DNA from 3 places in the Deefgea piscis genome. Region 1 is predicted to be linked to each of the others. Evidence: predicted binding sites of a transcription regulator. Region 1 holds the regulator's gene; each other region holds the start of a gene.
The links. Region 1 encodes FNR, which switches genes on or off when oxygen is low (the NO sensors DNR and NnrR bind a similar motif). Its sites were predicted from a motif close to TTGATNNNNATCAA; they were not measured.

Region 1 (3,285 bases):
GATTCATAGTTAGGCCACGCTCAATCGGAAATTCGTTTACTGCTAGCTTGGCGTAATATTCTTCTAAAGTTTTTACATTTTGGTAGTAGTTCGCGCCAACCTTACCAATCGAAGACACGCCAAATGCCAGCAAATCACAATCGGCATGCGTTGAATATCCTTGGAAATTTCGTTGCAAGCGACCACGACGCTGCGCAACCGCCAGATCATCATTGGGTAGCGCAAAGTGATCCATGCCAATTAAGACATAACCGGCCTGAGTTAATTGCTCGATTGAATTTTGTAAAATATCGAGCTTCACTTCTGCAGACGGCAACTCATCCGCATTAATTCGGCGCTGCGGCATAAAGCGCTCAGGCAAATGCGCGTAGTTATATAGCGCAATACGATCTGGCTTGAGCAACAGCACGCGATCAATCGTTTCTGCTAGCGACTCCGCAGTTTGTTTTGGCAAACCATAAATCAAATCAACGCTGACTGAGCGAAAGCCATGCATTCTAGCCGCTTCAATCACCGTGCGAGTTTCTTCCTCTGACTGCACGCGATTCACCGCAATCTGCACCTCGGGATTAAAATCTTGAATACCCACACTCATTCGGTTAAAGCCCAATTGAGCCAAATGCTTAATTGTCTCTTCACCGACTTTACGAGGGTCAATTTCAATGGAATATTCGCCAGTTTCTAATAAAGTGAAATGGGCATTAACCACATCCATCAAACGCTGCAGCTGGGCATGCGACAAAAAGGTCGGCGTGCCGCCACCTAAGTGCAATTGACTCACTTTAGGTCGATTCGGCAACAAATCACCGTACATCTTTATCTCTTGCGTGAGATAATCGAGATATTCATCGGCTTTAGACTGATCTTTAGTAATAATTTTATTACAACCGCAGTAGTAACATATCGTATTACAGAACGGCAAATGGAAGTACAATGACAAAGGCATCGACAAGGCGCCAGGCATGCGCTGACTTAAGCAGGCCGAATGCGCCTCTTGGCTAAGACCAGCGACAAATCGATCCGCAGTTGGGTAGGAGGTATATCGAGGGCCTTTGCCATCGTAACGCACAATTAACTCACGATCGAAATCAATAGCTGGCGCAGTAATGTTTATTTTTTTCGAGATCATGATCTTTCCCAGTAACTTTGCTTTGGTCGCAGGATAAGATGGACCTGCAGAATAAAGTTTGATCTAAATCAGATAAAATATAACATCCCTCTTTATAGATAGCTGGTTTTGCTTTACAACAGCTGCTGAAATTATCATTCAAGCGTACATCGAGCCTTATATGATTCAAAATATTCAAATCCGCGAACTGACACCTCGCCACCTTCGTCAATCATGTTCTAACTGCAGCTTGCGTGAACTTTGCCTCCCTATCGGACTGAACCCCGAAGAAATGCAAGAGCTCGATGCCATTATCACGCAAGCTCGACCGATCAAACGCGGTGAAGCACTTTACCGTGCTGGTGAACCCTTTAAATCGCTCTTTGCCATTCGCGTTGGATTTTTTAAAGCCAGCGTGATTTCTGAAGACGGCCGCGAACAAGTCACCGGCTTTCATATGTCGGGCGAATTAATGGGCATGGACGCGATTAGTTCAGACTTTCATACTTGCGACGCCATCGCACTCGAAGACAGCGAAGTGTGTGAACTGCCCTTTGGTGAGATTGAAGAATTAGCCGGTGATGTGCCACTCTTGCAGCGCCACTTATATAAAGTGATGAGCCGAGAAATCGTTCGCGACCATGGTGTCATGTTGCTATTGGGCAATATGAAGGCAGAAGAACGTCTAGCTGCTTTTTTGCTCAACCTATCGCAACGTTTTGCTATTCGCGGCTACTCTTCTACTAGCTTTCATCTGCGGATGACGCGTGAAGAAATCGGTAGCTACCTCGGACTCAAACTTGAAACCGTTAGCCGAACGCTGTCAAAATTTCAAGATCAAGGCTTTATCAAAGTTCAAAATCGCTTAATTGAAATCATTGATGGTGACAGTTTGAAAAAGCTGTTGAGCAACTGCCAAGGCGAATAATCTCGCACGGGCTGCCCAACCCATAACGGCAGCCCAATGGAGCTACAATGCATTACACCATCGTCGCGCCACAACCCCTACAAGCATTGCTCGCACATCGACTCAAGCATTTCGCCACAATTGACTATCAGTTTTGCGACAAAACCAAATCCCAGCCGGCAATGATCTTTGTCCAAGCCAATCCCCACGCAACGCCCAACACCTTCCAAGCTGATATTGAACTACTGGCCCTACCGGCATTACAAGCACCAGAATACGGCTTTATCTTTGCCGCAGCGGGATCATTAACGGCACTACAAAGCACGGCCCCTTTACTCGATGCACTCGCCCCTATTGCCAATGGATGGCTACATATTGGTGACTTTGGCGCCGCTAGTTTTGCACATCGCGCGTGGCAAACAATAACTGAAAGCGCATCTAAAGAAAGCTCCGCTTTTTGGCAAAAAATCCCAAATCTACCCACGCCTATTCCGCTCAATCAAGCGGAGTTCATTACTGAGCTCGCCAAGCAAATGGGTGAACAGCAACAACAATCCATCGTACTACAACAGCTTGCCAGCGAGTTTCTCAGCCAGCAGCCAGCACACGATTTCCAGCCCTACTCTCCACTACAACGCCAATATTTTGGCCCATGGAGCCAAACCAATACCTCGCCAGCACAGCAATTAGCCAACTTCATTTTGCAAATCCCCACGCAATACACGCCAGCCAATTGAGCACAAAAAAATAGGTATTGCAATACAGCGCTTATTGTATAAAGTCTGCATCGCAATACCTATTTAATCATTCCAACTTTCAGTCAAACACACTCAAACCAAACGCAGCGATTGCTACTTACTTGGCCATCACCCGCTGACGACGGCTTTCAGACAAGACAATCCCTGCCGCTACCGACACATTCAAACTCTCTACCGAACCATACATAGGAATCGATACCAGACTATCACAAAGCTCACGCGTCAAACGGCGCATGCCTTCACCCTCATTACCCAACACCCAAGCAATCGGCCCAGTTTGGCCATAATGGAACAAATCGCACTGACCATCGGCCGCAGTACCCACCACCCAAATGCCACGTTCTTTTAAGTCGCGAATCGTTCGCGCCAAATTAGTCACCATCACATACGGCACGACTTCAGCGGCACCACAAGCCACTTTAGATACTGTCGCCGTTACGCCAACACATTTATCTTTAGGTGCAATCACCGCATGTACGCCCATGGCATCGGCGACACGCAGACAGGCACCC
Region 2 (3,285 bases), 500 kb from region 1:
GCGAGAATGGGGCACCTGAACGACGACCGTCAGGGGTGTTACCAGTTTTTTTGCCGTAAACCACGTTCGAAGTGATGGTCAATACCGATTGAGTTGGCATTGAATCACGGTAGAACACCGGTTGCGCTTTGATTTTTTCCATAAACGCAGTCGACAACCAAACAGCGATATCATCAGCGCGATCATCGTTGTTACCGTAAGCTGGGTATTCGCCTTCGATTACATAATCCACGGCTAAACCAGCTTCGTTACGTTTGATATGCACTTTAGCGTGTTTCACTGCTGACAATGAGTCAGCTGCTACGGATAGACCCGCGATACCGCAAGCCATTGTGCGCAAGATGTCACGATCATGCAGGGCCATTTCAATACGCTCGTAAGCATATTTGTCGTGCATGTAATGGATTGAGTTCAGCGCAGTCACATAAGTTTTTGCCAACCAATCGAGCATTACATCGTATTTGCTCATCAATTCGTCGTATTCAAGTACGTCGCCAGTAATTGGGGTGAAGCCTTTAGCCACCACTTTACCGGTTTTTTCGTCCACGCCGCCGTTGATCGCGTACAACATGGCTTTAGCCAAGTTCACACGAGCGCCAAAGAATTGCATTTGCTTACCAACGCGCATCGCTGAAACGCAGCAGGCAATCGCGTAATCGTCGCCCCATTTTGGTTTCATCAAATCGTCGTTTTCGTATTGGATCGCAGACGTGTCGATCGATACTTTCGCGCAGAATTCTTTAAAGCCTTGTGGGAAGGCAGTTGACCACAATACGGTCAAGTTAGGTTCTGGTGCTGGGCCAAGGTTGTACAGTGTGTTCAATACACGGAAGCTGGTTTTGCTAACCAAAGTGCGGCCATCTTCACCAGTACCACCGATTGATTCAGTCACCCAAGTTGGGTCGCCAGAGAATAGATCATCGTATTCTGGGGTGCGCAAGAAACGCACGATACGCAATTTCATCACCAGATGGTCGATCAATTCTTGCGCTTGAGCTTCAGTCAATGTGCCTTCAGCAAGATCGCGCTCGAAGTAAACGTCAAGGAAGGTCGAGATACGACCGATCGACATTGCAGCGCCATTTTGCTCTTTTACTGCAGCCAAGTAGCCGAAGTACAACCTTTGCACCGCTTCTTGAGCTGTGTTGGCTGGCTGAGCGATATCAAAGCCATATTTCTTGGCCATGATTTTGAGTTCGTTCAGTGCTTTGATTTGTTCTGATAATTCTTCACGCAAGCGAACAACGCTTTCAGTGAATGGAACGTTGTCGAGTTCAGTTTTTTCGCGTTTTTTGTCGGCAATCAAGAAATCAACACCGTACAAAGCTACACGGCGATAGTCACCAATAATACGGCCACGGCCATAGGCGTCTGGCAAACCAGTAATCACGCCCGAGCTACGGCAAGCCATGATTTCTGGTGTGTAAACGTCAAATACCGCGTTGTTGTGGTCTTTACGATATTTAGTAAAGATCTCTTTGATTTCTGGGTTCATTTCAAAATGGTAAGCCTTGAGGCCGTTTTCAACCATTTTCAAGCCGCCATTTGGCATAATAGCGCGGCGTAAAGGCGCATCAGTTTGCAAACCAACGATGGTTTCCAAATCTTTATTGATGTAACCAGCGCCGTGGGCGGTGATGGTTGAACCAAATTGTGCAGAAACTTCGAGCACACCGCGTTTGCGCTCTTCTTTGAGCAAGACTGATAGTTCAGTCCACAATTGAGTCGTGCGTTCAGTCGGGCCGGCTAGGAAAGAATCATCACCCACATATGGTGTGTAGTTCGCTTGGATAAATTCACGAACCAATACTTTATTCTGCCATTCGCCAGCGCTAAAACCGCGCCAAGCTGTCAATTGCAAGTTGTCTTGAGGTGCATTCATTTGGGTGAGACTCCTTTGTGGCGATGTCTGTTGGACCATCTTTAAGCCGAATTTTCAGTTGCTAACTGAAAAGAATGTCGCTGTTGCCAGATAGGGCAAACAGCAGCAAGTTTTATTAAGGCATCGTAACAATAATGCAATTTCAAAAATTGATTTAGATCAGTTTTAAAAATATGTTATTGAATATTTTCAACTACATAAGACAATGACTTTATTGTTGCGACGCAGTAAAGTTTGCATTGCAAACCTCACTTTCATGACAATATCTTATGCCTTTGAGGCGCCGAATGGAATGTAAAAATTGGCAAAATGGACTGATGGGTGATGTAAAAATTTGACGTAGGTCAAGTTTAAAAGATAAACAAGACGTAGAAATTTTTTGAAAAAATGCTTAGAAATTTTATGGGTGGTATGTCTCGCTAGCGCATTATTTATATGTACTAGCGAGGTATACCTAGAAGCGTGGTTCGGCCGACTGTGGACCAAGCCAGTTACGCAAATCATTCAGTAATTCATCGCGCAAAATGACTCGCCACGCATGGCCTAGCGTCATTTGACATTGCGCGTTGCTATTTTGGTAGTCAACCTCGACCGCGCAGCCGTGATCGGCCGCATGCGGTTGCAAAATTTGCTTGAGCTTGTCGGCGTCGCCTTGTTGCCCCAAATTGATTTTGAGTGCACGCGCAAAGTGGCTACGCGCCTCAGCTAAGTCAAATACCCGATCGGCAATAATCCGTTGCCCGCCCGAAAAACGATCTTCCGACACCTTCGCTTCGATGACTAATAAAGTGTCTTCTTTGAGCTTGGTGCGATTGGCTTCAAACGACTCGGAATACAACGTGAGTTCCACTTTGGCATGGCCATCATCGAGTTGCAAAAAACACATCCGGCCGCGATCGCCATTTTTAATTCGCATGCCAGCCACAATCCCAGCAATAAATTGCGGCTCGCGCTGGTTATTGAGTCGATCGAGTCGGGTGCGAATCAAGCCTTTAATCGGTCTGGCGTGCGCATCAAATGGGTGGCCAGAAAGATAAAATCCGAGTGCTGATTTTTCTTCTGCCAGTTTGATTTTGTCGTCCCACAGCGGCGCATCAAGGTGTTCGATTTGCGGTGCGGCAGCGGGTTCTAGCATGTCGAACAAGCTAATCTGATTGGCATTGGCGATTTCAGCTTCGGCCACGGCCATCGCTTGCTCAACATTGGCCATAATGCGCGCGCGATTCGGTTCGAGCGCATCAAAAGCGCCGCCACGAATCAAGGCTTCGAGAACGCGTTTATTGACTTCTTTTTTGTCGGTTCGGCTGCATAAATCGTAAATATCTTTAAATGGCCCGTTGGCAGTGCGCTCGGCGACAATCATATTCACCGCGCTTTCGCCAACGCCTTTAATCGCGCCTAAG
Region 3 (3,285 bases), 1.8 Mb from region 1:
GCACAAGCCTATTTGCAATTAGCGAACGAAATGCTGGCGCGACATGCCTGCGGTGAAGTTGCGCCGAGTATATGAAATGATCGCTGAGCAAGGTCATGACTGCGTAGCGCCAATTGATTTGCGCTTTGTATTCCCCGGTTTTAGGATAAACACGCATGGTGAGTAAAAAATTTAAAGGTTTAGGACGTGGCTTGGATGCGCTGATGGGCGATCCATCGGTGGGTGACACGCTAAAAACCTTGGCACTTGACGTGTTGCAGCCTGGCAAATATCAGCCTCGTACCGTAATGGATGAAGTGGCGCTGAATGAATTGGCCGACTCAATTCGCTCACAAGGTTTGATGCAACCGGTTTTGGTGCGCGAAATTGATATTGATCGCTACGAAATTATCGCTGGCGAGCGCCGCTGGCGCGCGTGTTTGCTGGCGGGGTTGACTGAAATTCCTGCCTTGGTGCGCGTCATTAGCGATGAAGCCGCACTGGCAATGGCCTTGATCGAGAATATACAACGCGAGAATCTTAATCCGCTTGAAGAGGCGATTGGTATTCAGCGTTTGATCGATGAATTTGGCTTAACACAAGAAGCGGCGGCGCAAGCCGTGGGAAAATCTCGCCCGAGTGTGGCAAATTTATTACGTTTATTGCATTTAACTGAGCCAGTACGGGAAATCCTACTACGCGGCGAAATGGATATGGGGCATGCTCGGGCTTTGCTGCCGCTTGATACCTTGCAACAATTAGAAGTCGCTCGCTTGGTGGTATTAAAAGGCTTGTCGGTTCGCGAGGTTGAGGCGCTAGTCAAAAAAATGCAGCAAGAGCCGATGACAGCCAAGCAACACAAGCCAGATCCTGATGTATTGCGCTTGCAAGAGGAAGTATCGAGCAGGATTGGGGCTCGTGTGGTCATTCAATCGGGCAAGAAGGGGAGTGGTCGGGTCACGATTGAGTATGGTAGTTTAGATCAATTGGATGCGTTGTTGGCGCGCCTGTAAGCCTTGTTGGAACTGTTTGACATTGAATTGACGAATAAAATTCTAAAAAAATGTAGCTCTTTGATTTATTACGTTTTTAGAAAGAAATTGGCGGCTTTTTAAGTTGGATTTTGTTTTGCAAAAAATAAAAATAAATCCACCAAAGTCAACGGTAATAAATTGACGCAAGGCAAATCAACTCCGTATAATCGCGTCGTTTGTCTTACGGTGATGTGATGTACGGGAAGGCACAGATTCGTGGCATCATTCGGTTACAAATCGGATTTACGATGCTCCTTACAATTGCGCTACTTTTGATTGTGGATCAGAAGGCGGCAATTGCAAGTTTTTCTGGTGGATTAATTGCAGTCTTAGGCAGCGTGTTGTATTCGCTGATTGCCTATCGTGCTCGATTAGCTGCCGCAGCTGAATTGTTGCGACGCCACTTTGCAGCAGAAATGGCAAAGCTTTCAGTAACGCTGATTGCGTTCGCAGCGTTCTTTATGTTTTATCGGGATGTCGCTTGGGCTTGGGTATTCGCAGGATACTTAGTTGCAGCTAGCGCCTACTGGTTTGGGCTTTTAATTAAATTTGACGGTAAAAAGTAAATTATGGCACAAGATGCAACTAGTTATATCCAGCACCATTTGACCTTTGCAAAGGCTGATTTATTCGGCGGTTTCCACTTGGATTCTTTCTGGATTTCTTTGGCATTGGGCATGTTGTTTGTCGGCGTATTTGCCTACGTTGCTCGCAGAGCAACACCAGGAGTACCAGGCCGTTTGCAAAACTTTGTTGAGTTGATTGTTGAGATGGTCGACAACCAAATCAAGGATGCTTTCCACGGCAAATCAAAAGTAATTGGTCCATTGTCATTGACGATCTTTTGCTGGGTCTTCTTGATGAATGCAATGGACTTGTTGCCAGTTGATCTCTTGCCAATGTTTGCGCAATGGTATGGTCATACTTTCTACGGTGCCGATCCACATCATGTTTATTTGCGCGTCGTGCCAACGGCTGACGTTAACGTGACGTTTGCGATGTCGTTGACTGTTTTGCTGATGATTATTGGCTTCTCGATCTCTGCTAAAGGTTTGTTTGGCTGGATTAAAGAACTATTTACTGCGCCGTTTCATGCTGAAAGCTTGCCGATGATTATTTTGCTAGCGCCAGCGAATTTCGCGATGCAAATGGTTGAGATGATTGCTAAGCCTGTTTCGTTATCACTACGTCTGTTCGGTAATATGTATGCCGGTGAGTTGATCTTTATCTTGATCGCTTTGCTGCCGTGGTGGGTTAACTGGGTGCTCGGCACGCCATGGGCCATCTTCCATATCTTGGTAATTACGCTACAAGCCTTCGTCTTTATGATGTTGACGATTGTTTACTTGAGCTTGGCTGTAGAAGACCATTGATTTTAAGTCTAGTGGCGTGTATCGGTTGGGTGCACGGCATTAGACTCAGTTTTACCCAACCTCGTAACTTTTGAATCAAACTAGGAGTCTCAAAATGGTTTCACCTGAAGTAATTGCTTCCGTACAAGGCATGACTGTTATCGCTGCTGCGATCATCATTGGTTTGGCTGCTATTGGTACTGCACTTGGTTTTGCTATCCTCGGTGGCAAATTTCTTGAGTCTGCTGCTCGTCAGCCAGAAATGATTCCAGTTTTGCAAACTAAACTGTTTATTATCGCTGGTCTGTTGGATGCGATTTCGATGATTGGCGTTGGTGTGGCTATGCTTTACACCTTCAACAACCCATTCCTGGCTGCTCTGACTGTTGCTGCTCAATAATCTTTTGATCAGCCTTTAAGGAGGACATTCAGCGTGGAATTTAATTCGTCTCTCATAGGTCAGATGATCACTTTTGGTCTCTTGATCCTGTTCACGATGAAGTTCGTTTGGCCTCCGCTGATCAAGATGATGGATGAGCGTGCTAAACGCATTGCAGATGGCTTGGCCTCTGCAGATCGTGCCAAACAAGATCTTGAGAATGCTGAGAAAAAATCAGCGGACAAACTGCGTGAAGCAAAACAAAGCGCAGCTGAGATCATTGCCCAAGCCGAAAAGCGTGCAGCGCAACTTGTCGATGAAGCTAAAGGCAATGCCAAAGTAGAAGGCGAACGCCTGATCGCTGGCGCCCAAGGTGAAATCGAGCAGCAAATTCAGCAAGCTAAAGAAACGCTTCGTCAGCAAGTTGCCGTATTGGCAATCGCTGGTGCTGAGCAGATCTTACGTCGCGAAATCGACGCAGCGAAGCATGCTGATATGCTGACATCCATCAAAGCGGAATTGTAAGATAGTCATGGCAGAA

Region 2: a site for FNR is predicted at 2,032-2,045, ahead of pflB (formate C-acetyltransferase). Genes of this name have one in related genera too.
Region 3: a site for FNR is predicted at 1,152-1,165, ahead of K4H25_RS02200 (ATP synthase subunit I). Genes of this name have one in related genera too.

The regions. Positions count from the first base shown of each region.
Region 1 is NZ_CP081149.1:2,232,789-2,236,073, forward strand. It holds gene hemN (oxygen-independent coproporphyrinogen III oxidase) at 1-1,129, opposite strand, end outside; gene fnr (fumarate/nitrate reduction transcriptional regulator Fnr) at 1,290-2,036, shown strand; gene K4H25_RS10355 (hypothetical protein) at 2,084-2,752, shown strand; gene rlmB (23S rRNA (guanosine(2251)-2'-O)-methyltransferase RlmB) at 2,871-3,285, opposite strand, start outside.
Region 2 is NZ_CP081149.1:2,732,236-2,735,520, reverse strand. It holds gene pflB (formate C-acetyltransferase) at 1-1,882, opposite strand, end outside; gene dnaE (DNA polymerase III subunit alpha) at 2,337-3,285, opposite strand, start outside.
Region 3 is NZ_CP081149.1:454,294-457,578, forward strand. It holds gene K4H25_RS02190 (ParA family protein) at 1-75, shown strand, start outside; gene K4H25_RS02195 (ParB/RepB/Spo0J family partition protein) at 156-992, shown strand; gene K4H25_RS02200 (ATP synthase subunit I) at 1,190-1,579, shown strand; gene atpB (F0F1 ATP synthase subunit A) at 1,583-2,386, shown strand; gene atpE (F0F1 ATP synthase subunit C) at 2,481-2,765, shown strand; gene K4H25_RS02215 (F0F1 ATP synthase subunit B) at 2,799-3,269, shown strand; gene K4H25_RS02220 (F0F1 ATP synthase subunit delta) at 3,277-3,285, shown strand, end outside.